Linked DNA regions of Thermovibrio ammonificans HB-1. The protein of the gene in region 2 interacts with the protein of the main gene of each other region in a pairwise test. Links are inferred from orthologs where the notes say so. Each region holds a gene or a part of one and is shown on either strand. Other genes may lie near its edges. The genes, in order: rpe, dnaN and dnaE.

Region 1 (2,899 bases), 350 kb from region 2 along the record:
AGCATACGGACCGCTAACGGCCCGCAGAGACCTGGACGGCAACGTGACCCAGATAACCTACTACACCGAGAACTGCTACTTCTTCAAGGGAGTCTGCCAGGTGAAGCTCTGGATTCTAAAAAAGGAGGAAAAACCCCTTTTCCTCGTAAGGAGTGAAAGGCCGATAAACGCACTTACGGCAACGCCCTGGAAGGATTCATTCATAAGCGGGAAGGTCTCTTCAATCGACCTACTGGCACCCTCTACAGACGGCTGGAAAGAGGTTAACGTTGCAAGAGGAGGGTTAATCAAGCTAATTCTAAAGATAAAAGGCGAGGGGGAGCTTCCCCTCACCTTCAAGCTCAGAACCTGAACATCTGACTGATTGAATCCCCGTAGTGGATACGCCTGATGGCCTCTGCAAGCATTGCAGATATCGAAAGCACCTTAACGCCCTCGAACTCCTGCTGAAGGGGAATAGTATCGGTAACAACAACCTCCTTAATAACCCCCTCCTTAACGGCCGTTGAGAGCCTCTCAACAGCCGGCCCGGAGAATACAGGGTGAGTGCAGGCCGTATAAACCTCAACAGCTCCGGCTTCCTTAATGGCCCTCGATGCGTTTACTATAGTTCCCGCAGTGTCTATGATGTCGTCTATGATGATGGCCCGCTTCCCCTTCACCTCTCCGATAATGTTCATAACCTCTGAAACGTTCGGACGCGGACGCCTCTTGTCTATTATCGCTATCGGAGAGCCCAGAACCTTTGCAAAGTTCCTGGCCCTTGCAACGCCGCCGATATCCGGGGAAACCACAACGGTATCCTCGCCCCCCATTCCCATCCTTAGGAAGTAGTCGGTCAGAACCGGACGGGCCTCCAGGTGGTCAACCGGGATGTCGAAGAAGCCCTCAACCTGCTTAGCGTGAAGGTCTACAACAACAACGTGGTTAACGCCGGCGGTGGTAATTATATCGGCAAGAACCTTGGCACTAATGGGGTCCCTCGGATTAACCTTCCTGTCCTGACGGCCGTAAGCGTAGTAGGGAATAACGGCGGTAATCCGTCCGGCAGAAGCCCTCTTAAGGGCGTCTGCAAGGAGGAGAAGCTCCATTATGTTGTCGTTTGCCGGCCTGCACAGGGACTGAACGATAAAGACATCACAGTCCCTTACGCTTTCGTTGACAACCACTTGAATCTCTCCGTCGCTGAAACGGCCAACAGTAACGTCTGCAAGCGGAACTCCCAAGTTTGCGGCCACCTTCCTTGCAAGCTCGGGATTGGCGGTTCCGGTCATCAGCTTAACCTGCTTCATATCACCTCTCCCCAAATCGGTTTAACTTCTCTTTAAAGGCTGCAACGTTCTCTGCCGGGTTTCCCTTAAACACGGCCGAGCCGGCCACAACAACGTCGGCACCCGCTTTCAAAACATCTTCCACGTTCGATAGCTTCACCCCTCCGTCAACCTCAATAACAAGCGAAGGGTTCAGCTCAACTGCCAGCTCCCTTAACCTGCGAATCTTCCCAAGGGAAGTGGGTATAAACTTCTGCCCGCCAAAGCCCGGGTTAACCGACATAACCAGAACAAAATCGAGAAAGGGCAGTATCTCCACCAGGAAGTCAACGGGAGTAGAAGGGTTTATAACAATCCCCGCCTTGGCTCCCAGCTCCTTTATCTGCTCAACTATACGGTGGTGGTGAACGGCCGCCTCAAAGTGAAACGACACCCAGTCGGCCCCGGCCTTTACAAAGGCAGGAATATACCGCTCGGGCTCAACAATCATCAGGTGAACGTCTAAAGGAAGCTCCGTTACCTGCCTCAGAGACTCAACAACGGGAATACCAACGGTGATATTGGGGACAAAACGGCCGTCCATAACATCAACGTGCAGGAGGTCTGCTCCGGCCCTCTCTACGGCCGAAACCTCCTGGGCCAGGCGGGCAAAATCCGCAGACAGTATGGAAGGAGCAAGCATCGGCACCATCTCAACCTCCGGTGAAGCCAAATTCTACCAGCGCCCTACAAATAAAAAAAGGGGGCAAGAGCCCCCTTAAAGAAGAGAAATCGAAGAGGGAGTGGTTAGCCGCTTAAACGGCGTCTCCTCCTGAGTAGGGCAAGGGCAACAGCCGCCGGGAGGTAGGAGAGGAGACCTGCCGGCCCAGACGGGGAGAAAGAGCACCCCCCACCTCCGGAGCTAACCCCTGCCGAGGAGCCGGAACCGGCCACCTCCTTAACAAGACCAACCACAACACTTCTACCGGAAGCGGGAGCAACCTGAACCTCAAGACGGTTACCGCTAACAACCTTCGAAGTAACCGTGCCGTTAACCACCTTAACACCGTAATCGGATAGAGGCTCCTTAATCTCAAAGAGCACCTTAAACGGGTTATCGGAGGGAGCAACCGCAACCGCGGCTATTAAATCACCGGCCGAAACCCCTAAAGCAGAAGCGGCTTCCTCGGTTTGAGCACGGGTGGCAATAACTTCACCGTCTACCTCTACCTTAACCGTAGAGTAGTCGAGGATGGCAGCAGGAAAGCCCATAGACTCAATCTCTCTCCTGGTCCAATCTGCAAAGGCATACTCGGTAAGCGTCCGCTGAACCTTCGGCACGAAAGCGGTAGAGTTCTCAACCGCAGGGTCAAACGGGAAGTAGAGGTTTACCTTCCTCGTGAAAACGGCCCCTTGAAGCTCACTCTCCCTACCGCCGTGGCAGTCGTCACACCTCAAAGCCTCCGGAGCAGGTCTTACGTTATGAGAAACCCCGAAAGGAATAGCCGTTGCAATGAGCTTCACCTCCACATCCCGCCCAACGGCACCGGAAACAACCTTTTTCACCGTAGAAAGGGCCGCGCTCACCTCCCGTTGGGTGTTAACCTCGGGAACTCCGTCGGGAGAGCCGTCAAGGCCGGTATCGTCGG
Region 2 (2,974 bases):
AATTTCTTTTCCTCTCCCCTGAGCAGTCTCAGTATGTTCTGGTAGTGCTTTGCCACAATCACAAATGCCGTAACGGCAACGGCTATGAAGGAGGCCTCGTCGGGTTTTTCAAAGAACTTAAAAAGCAGCGGATACGAAAGGGCAGCGGTAATTGAGGAGAGTGAGACGTACCTTGTCAGCAGGAAGACCACGATGAATATAAGAAAGGCAAAGAAGGTGACTTTAGGCGATATTACGAGGAAGGCTCCCAACCCCGTTGCAACGCCCTTTCCTCCCCTGAAGCCGAGGAAAGGGGAGAAGCAGTGGCCGAGGACAGCGGCCAGACCTGCAAGGACCTGGTAGTGAAGGGGAGCTCCCGAGAGCTTAAGGAGCAACACCGGCAGGGCACCTTTTAGGGCATCGAGTAGTAGAACAACGGCACCCCACTTTTTCCCGAGAACTCTTGAAACGTTTGTGGCCCCTATGTTGCCGCTGCCGTGTTTCCTTACGTCTACCCCTTTAAGCTTTCCTATCACGTAACCGAAGGGCACGGAACCGAGCAGAAACGCAAGCAGTATAACGGCGAAAATCATCTATCCCCCAAAGCTTTGAAGAAGTTTACGAAGTAGAGAACTCCGGTCAGTATGGCCACAGCCGCAGAGACGATAAGCAGAAGCTCTCCGATTTCCCTGAACCCTGCAAGGAGCAGGAGTATGGAAGCCATTATAAGGACGGTTTTCACCTTGCCACCGGCAGAGGCCGGTATAACCAGTCCACGGGATGCGGCCATGGCCCTCATGCCGGTAACGGCCTCCTCGCGGCCTACTATGGCTATAACCGAGTAGGGGTCGCAGAGCTTCACGTAAGCCAGCGAAATCAGCGTAGAGGAGGTGAGCAGTTTGTCTGCAACCGGGTCGAGCAGCATACCCAGGTAGGTAACAGATTTTGAGCGCCTCGCCAGGAAACCGTCGAGGAAGTCTGTTAAAGCCGAAAGGGTAAATAGAACCAGGGCCAGCAGGTTGTGGCCCTGGATAATCGACACAACGATAAAGGGCAAAAGGGCTACTCTTAAAACGGTAAGCAGGTTGGGGAGCGTTTTCACTCTGCCCATCACACCTTCATCGGCATGATAACGTTGGTGAGCTGAGGCTCCTCCGGAGAGGTGATAAGGACGGGAGTAACCGGCTCCTCCATGGCTATCTTTAGGGTCTCTCCGTCGAAGGAGCCCACAGATTCAATAAGGTGAACGATGTTGAAACCTATCTGGAACTCCCCGCCGGAGTAGTCTACGGGAATTGTAACCTCGGCCTCTTCGGCGGCATCGCCCTCAATCTTCCTGGCGGTTATAGTAAGTTTTCCGTCGGAGAGGGTGAAAACCGCTCCCCTTACCTCTTCTTTGTCGAAGATTACCGCAACCTCCTTCAGGGCGGAGAGAAGCTCTTCCCTGTCGGCGGTAAGAACTTTGGAGTTCCCTTCGGGGATAACGGCGGTGTAGTCCGGGTACTCCCCTTCTATCAGGGAGGTCCACATCACCGTGTCGCCGGTGTTGAAGTAGAGCTTGTTGCCCGTTTCCACAATCCCCACCTCTTCGCTCTCTCTGAGCAGCTTTTTAAGCTCGCTGAGCGATTTTTTCGGAATTATCGAGTTCACCCCTTGGGCGGCTGCAGAAATCTCGTAGAGGGCCAATCTGTGGCCGTCGGTGGCAACTGCGTGGAGAGCACCGTTTACAGAGCGGAACAGGACGCCGGTGAGGATGTAACGGGCCTCGTCCTTGCTTGCGGCGTAAGCCACCTTCCGTATGGCCCTGTCTATCTCCTGAGAGGGCAGAGTAACGGGAAAGGTTTGGGGAAGCTCAACCTCGGGGAACTCCTCGGGGGGTAAGGTGGCAAGTGAAAACCGGGAGTTTGCCGTTTCTACAACGAGCTTAGAGTCGCCTGCAGACAGGCTCACCTCTTCCCCCGTTATAGAGGAGAAGAGCTTCGCCGCCTTGCCCGCGTTAACGGTGGTTTTTCCACACTCCTCCACCGAACAATCCACAACTGTGGATATCCCTATCTCTAAATTCGTTGCCACAAGCCTTAACAGGTTATCCTCGGCCTCCAGCAGAACGTTCGAGAGTATCGGAACGTTACCCCTCTTATCTGCGGCCGAGGCTGCAACTTTCACCGCGTCCCGAATCAGGGCCTTGTTGACTTTAATTTTCATTAAGCTCACCTCCCTATATATATTTACTTCTATTACGGGATATATAGATATATATCTCTAAGTAATAATAATTATAGGTGCACAAAAATTGTGCACTTTTCGGAAACTTCCTTACGCCCCAAAGGCTTCGACCCTCAGAGTTATCCACATTATGTGGATAACTCGGCGATTTTTCTGTGGATAACTGTGTGGATAACTTTTTTATGTGGATAACTGAAATTTACGGTTAATAAGTTATCCACAGATTTCAGTTATCCACAGACTTATCCACATAGTTATCCACATCACTGTGGATAACTTGGGAAGAGCGTTCAACCTCTTCTCTAACTTTGAGTTCAAGCTTTTCTAAAAGCTGATTAATCTTTTCATCCCTCTTCCGGAGCTCTTCCACCTTCCTAACGGCGTGGAGAACCGTTGTGTGGTCGTCCCTGTTGAAGGCCGCAGCTATCTGGGTGTAGGGGTAGTTCCCTATCCTCTTTGCCAGGTACATCGCCACCTGCCTTGCCAGGGCAACCTGTTTCTTCCTGGACGAGCTCAAGAGGAGCTCTTCGTCTACTCCGAACTCGCTGCTCACGGTTGTCTTTATGAGCTTCAGCGAAATCTCCCTGCGCCTCTTTTCTGCCCTTTCCTCGGGACTCTCTTGGGAGAAGAGCTCCCTTACAAGCCGTTCGGTTATCGGTTTCCCTTCCAGCGTTGCCTTTGCCTTCAGTTTTATAAGGGCCCCTTCAAGTTGCCTGATGTTGGACTTTATTATCGTGGCTATGAGCTTTATGACCTTGTCGCTGACCTC
Region 3 (4,154 bases), 1.5 Mb from region 2 along the record:
CCGATTACGCAGACGGGCTCCCCTTTAAACTTGGCGAATCCGGCTATTATCGCTTTGCCGTCTCCGCAGTGGCGGTCGCCGTGGAGCTCTACGAAGTCGCTGAAAACGCTCTTTATGTAGTCGATTGCGTGGGGGCGGTTCGGGTGGCGGGCAATCTGCACCCTATCCCACGCCGACAGCGAGCTGTAGAACTCCTCAATCTTCTTGAGGAACTTCTTCTCTATCTCCTCTATTACGGTAGGGTCGTGCTTTCCCAACTTTTTCAGTTCCTCTATTTTTTTGCGCAGTTTCTCAACCTTGTTTTCAAACTCGTAAACTCCTCCCATCTTTGCAACCTCAGTGGACCTTTATTCTCTCCTTAGGTATCAGCTTGCCGAGCTCCCTTAGAACTTGTGGTTCAACGGGTAGTCGGAGGCTCGGGTCTATTTGCAATTTTACAAAGCAGTCGGGCAGCTCCGCCTCAACTACAACCGGCTTACCGTCGGGAGAGGAGTGGTTCTGGATGAAGGTGTGAAGCTCTTTGAGGAGCTCCTCGGTTATCTCCTCTCCTTTGAGCTTAATGGAAACTTCCGTTATTTTATCCACTATCTCCCTGTTCAGAGGAACTATCTCCTTGGCTATTACGCTCTTGCTCTCTTCCTCCTCCCTAACGCTTCCCTTAACCACCACTATGTTCCCCTCTGTAAGGTGCTCTCCGGCCTCCTTGAAAACGCTCGGGAAAACAAGGACCGACGTGCTGCCGTCTAAGTCGGTAAGCTCCACCGTTGCCCAAAGGTCGCCCCTTTGGGTCCTTCGGAGCTTCACGTCCGTTATCGCTCCGGCCAGAGTGAGCTCTTGGCCGTCTTTCCACTCTTCCTTCTCGGCAGTTGAGTCAAAGGCAAGCGTAACTATCTCTTTGAACTCAAGTAGCGGGTGGCCCGAAAGGTAAAAGCCTATGGCCTGGCGCTCATACTCCAGTTTGACCCTCTCCGGCCACTCTTCAACTTCCGGAAACTCAACCTGGACTATGCTCTCGGCCTCTCCGAAGAGGCTGAGGAGCCCTTTGCTCTGGGATTTCTGAATGCTCTGGGCGGCGTTCATGGCCCTGTCGAGGGCCGCAAGGTTGGAAGCTCTGTTTATGCCCGTTGAGTCAAAAGCTCCGGCCTTTATCAGGGCCTCTATAACCTTCCTGTTAACCACTTTAAGGTCTACCCTCCTGCAGAAATCAAACAGGTCTTTAAACTCACCCCCCTCCTTTCGCACTTCCTCTATGTGGAGGGCGGCCTTCTCTCCAACCCCTTTAATACCTGCAAGGCCGAACCTAATCGCCTCGCCCTCTATCTCAAAGTATGCGCCGCTTCTGTTGATGTCGGGCGGAAGGACGTTTATTCCGTTCTCCTTACAGTCCTTGATGAACTTTACGATTTCGTCGGTCTTGTCAAAGTCTATCGACATCATAGTTGCAAACAGCTCTTTCGGGTAGTGGGCTTTCAGGTAGGCGGTTACGTAGGCAAGGAAGCCGTAAGCGGCCGAGTGGGACTTGTTAAAACCGTACTCTGCAAACTTCGCTATGTCGTCAAAGAGCTTCTCTATCTTCTCCCTCGGGTAGCCCCTCTCAACGGCCCTGCTTACGAATATGCTTCTTTGCTCCTCCATAATCTCCTTCTTCTTCTTACCCATTGCCCGCCTTAAAAGGTCGGCCTCACCCAAAGAGTAACCTGCAAGGATGTTTGCTATCTGCATAATCTGCTCTTGATAGATGAAGAGGCCGTAGGTCTCTTTCAGAACGGGCTCGAGCTCGGGGAAGATGTAATCCACCTCCTCCTGGCCGTGCTTCCTCCTTATGTAGCTCTCGGCCATTCCGGAGTTAAGCGGTCCGGGGCGGTAAAGGGCCACGAGGGCTATGATATCTTCGAAAACGCTGGGCTTTAGCCTCTTCATCAAGTTTCTCATTCCGCGGGATTCAAGCTGGAACACCCCTACGGTGTTCCCCGACTGCAGCAGCTTAAACGTTTCGGGGTCGTCAAGGGGCAGCTTCGTCGGGACTATCTCTACCCCGTGCCTCTCCTTGATGAGCTTTATGGTTCTGTCTATGATTGTCAGGGTTTTAAGGCCCAGGAAGTCCATCTTCAGCAGGCCCAGGGCCTCAACCTGCCCCATGTCGTACTGGGTTGTTATGTCGCCGTCTTTGCTCTTTGCAAGGGGGATGTAGTCGGTGAGGGTTTCGGGGGCTATAACCACTCCGGCTGCGTGAACTCCCGTTTGCCTTGCAAGCCCCTGAAGCCTTTTGGCTATCTTTATCAGCCTCGCTATAGTCTCGTCTTTTTCGGCAAGCTCCCTGATTTCCGGGGCCCTCTCAACTGCGTCCTCAACGCTCTTTGCGTCGTCGGGTATGAGCTTGGCTAACTTATCTACCTCCTTCGGCGGGATGCCCAGAACCCTGCCCACATCCCTGATAACCATCTTTGTCTTCATGGTTCCGAAGGTGATAATCTGGCAGACCTTATCTTCGCCGTACTTCTCCCGAACGTACTGGATAACCCTGTCTCGGCCGTCTTGGCAGATATCAACGTCTATATCTGGCATCGTTACCCTTTCCGGGTTTAGGAACCTCTCAAACAGCAGGTTGAACCTTATGGGGTCTATGTCGGTAATTCCTATGGCATAGGCCACGAGGGAGCCTGCGGCGGAACCCCTTCCCGGCCCTACGGGGATGCCGTTCCTCTTGGCCCAGTTTATGAAGTCCCAAACGATTAGGAAGTAGCCCGGGAAGCCCATATCGTTGATGATTTTCAGCTCGTGGTTTAGGCGCTCGTAGTAGACCTGCTTTTTCTCGCCGTCTGTAATCCCCTGCTCTTTAAACCTCCTCTCGAGCCCTTCCTCTGCCAGTTTCCGCAGGAAAGAGTCGTAAGTGTGACCCTCCGGCACTTCGTACTTTGGAAGCAGGTAACCTTTGTTTTCAAAGGTTTCCAGCCTCTCTTCCACCTTTTCGGCAATCTTTAAAGTGTTAAATACCGCTTGGGGAACCTCTTTAAAAACTTCCAGCATCTCCTGGGCGTCTTTTACGTAGAACTCCCTGCTGGGAAAGCGCATTCTCTTCTCGTCGCTGAGCTTCTTCCCGGTCTGCAGGCAGAGCAGGACGTCGTGGGCCTCCCAGTCTTCCTTGTTCAAGTAGTGGGCGTCGTTGGTTGCAACCAGCTCAATGTCCAGCTCTTTCGCCAGTTTTATCAGGAACTCGTTGGCCTTTTTCTGTTCGGGTATTCCGTGGTACTGAAGCTCAAGGTAAAAGTCCTCCCCGAAGAGCTCCTTATACCACTGGGCGGCCCTCCTCGCCTCTTCCTCCTTTCCCATCAGATAAAGGAGCGGCACCTCGCCCTGGATACAGGCCGATAGGGCTATCAGTCCCTCGCTGTACTTCTCAAGGACTTCCTTATCTATTCTGGGTTTGTAGTAGAAACCCTCGGTGAATCCGATTGTGCTGAGCTTCATCAAATTTTTAAGGCCTTTGTCGTTCTTGGCCAGCAGTATCAGGTGGTAACTTCCCTTCTCACCCTCTCCCCCTTTCTTCCGGTCGAACCTGGAACCTTTAGCTATGTAAAACTCCTGGCCGATTATGGGCTTTATACCCTCCTCCTTGCAGGCCTTGTAGAGCTCATAGGATGCAAACATGTTTCCGTGGTCGGTTATCGCCACGGCCGGCATCCCGAGCTCCTTTGCCTTCTTCACAAGGTCTTTAACCTTTATGGCTCCGTCGAGAATCGAGTACTGGGAGTGAAGGTGTAGGTGGACGAAGTCTCCTTTCCTTACCATGGCCTCTCCTGAACGCCTTTATGTGGAAAGTTAATTCTACACGGCCGAAGCTCTTAACAAATTCTTAACAAACTACCGGCCCACCGTTGATAACTTTCTCCTTTGTTAAAATTTGCCAGACCACATCAGGGGCGAATATGAACAGGCAGAGCCGCTTCTTAAACCTGCTCTTTAGCAAATTTGCCCTTGCGGCCACCCTCCTTGTGGTGATTATCCTCTTTGCCCTCTTCGTGGTTCTTTATAAAGAGTCTTCGCTCTCCATACACACCTTTGGGGTATGGCACTTCATAACCTCTAAGGTCTGGAACCCCCCTATGGAGAAGTTCGGCGGCGCTCCCGCCATATTTGGAACCGTTGTGAGCACG

What was found.
Region 1: the proteins of dnaN (region 2) and rpe interact in binary tests that used the Escherichia coli proteins (3 or more experiments, as listed by UniProt). The link is inferred for Thermovibrio ammonificans HB-1 from one-to-one orthologs.
Region 3: the proteins of dnaN (region 2) and dnaE interact in binary tests that used the Escherichia coli proteins (3 or more experiments, as listed by UniProt). The link is inferred for Thermovibrio ammonificans HB-1 from one-to-one orthologs.

The regions. Positions count from the first base shown.
Region 1 is NC_014926.1:353,930-356,828, reverse strand. Bases 129-2,878 are described here. They hold rpe (ribulose-phosphate 3-epimerase), read right to left. Parts: upstream 1,963-2,878; coding sequence 1,294-1,962; downstream 129-1,293. Other genes in these bases: THEAM_RS01980 (cytochrome c3 family protein), read right to left, coding at 2,058-2,878; THEAM_RS01990 (ribose-phosphate diphosphokinase), read right to left, coding at 342-1,292; THEAM_RS01995 (PulJ/GspJ family protein), read left to right, coding at 129-352. In the rest of the region: more of THEAM_RS01995, read left to right, coding at 1-128; more of THEAM_RS01980, read right to left, coding at 2,879-2,899. UniProt on the Escherichia coli protein: Catalyzes the reversible epimerization of D-ribulose 5-phosphate to D-xylulose 5-phosphate.
Region 2 is NC_014926.1:7,525-10,498, reverse strand. Bases 138-2,962 are described here. They hold dnaN (DNA polymerase III subunit beta), read right to left. Parts: upstream 2,185-2,962; coding sequence 1,090-2,184; downstream 138-1,089. Other genes in these bases: dnaA (chromosomal replication initiator protein DnaA), read right to left, coding at 2,432-2,962; pgsA (CDP-diacylglycerol--glycerol-3-phosphate 3-phosphatidyltransferase), read right to left, coding at 569-1,090; plsY (glycerol-3-phosphate 1-O-acyltransferase PlsY), read right to left, coding at 138-572. Outside these bases: more of plsY, read right to left, coding at 1-137; more of dnaA, read right to left, coding at 2,963-2,974. UniProt on the Escherichia coli protein: Confers DNA tethering and processivity to DNA polymerases and other proteins. Acts as a clamp, forming a ring around DNA (a reaction catalyzed by the clamp-loading complex) which diffuses in an ATP-independent manner freely and bidirectionally along dsDNA.
Region 3 is NC_014926.1:1,463,234-1,467,387, reverse strand. The notes cover bases 137-4,141. They hold dnaE (DNA polymerase III subunit alpha), read right to left. Parts: upstream 3,790-4,141; coding sequence 337-3,789; downstream 137-336. Other genes in these bases: pstC (phosphate ABC transporter permease subunit PstC), read left to right, coding at 3,927-4,141; THEAM_RS07585 (acetyl-CoA carboxylase carboxyltransferase subunit alpha), read right to left, coding at 137-326. Also shown: more of THEAM_RS07585, read right to left, coding at 1-136; more of pstC, read left to right, coding at 4,142-4,154. UniProt on the Escherichia coli protein: DNA polymerase III is a complex, multichain enzyme responsible for most of the replicative synthesis in bacteria. This DNA polymerase also exhibits 3' to 5' exonuclease activity. The alpha chain is the DNA polymerase catalytic subunit.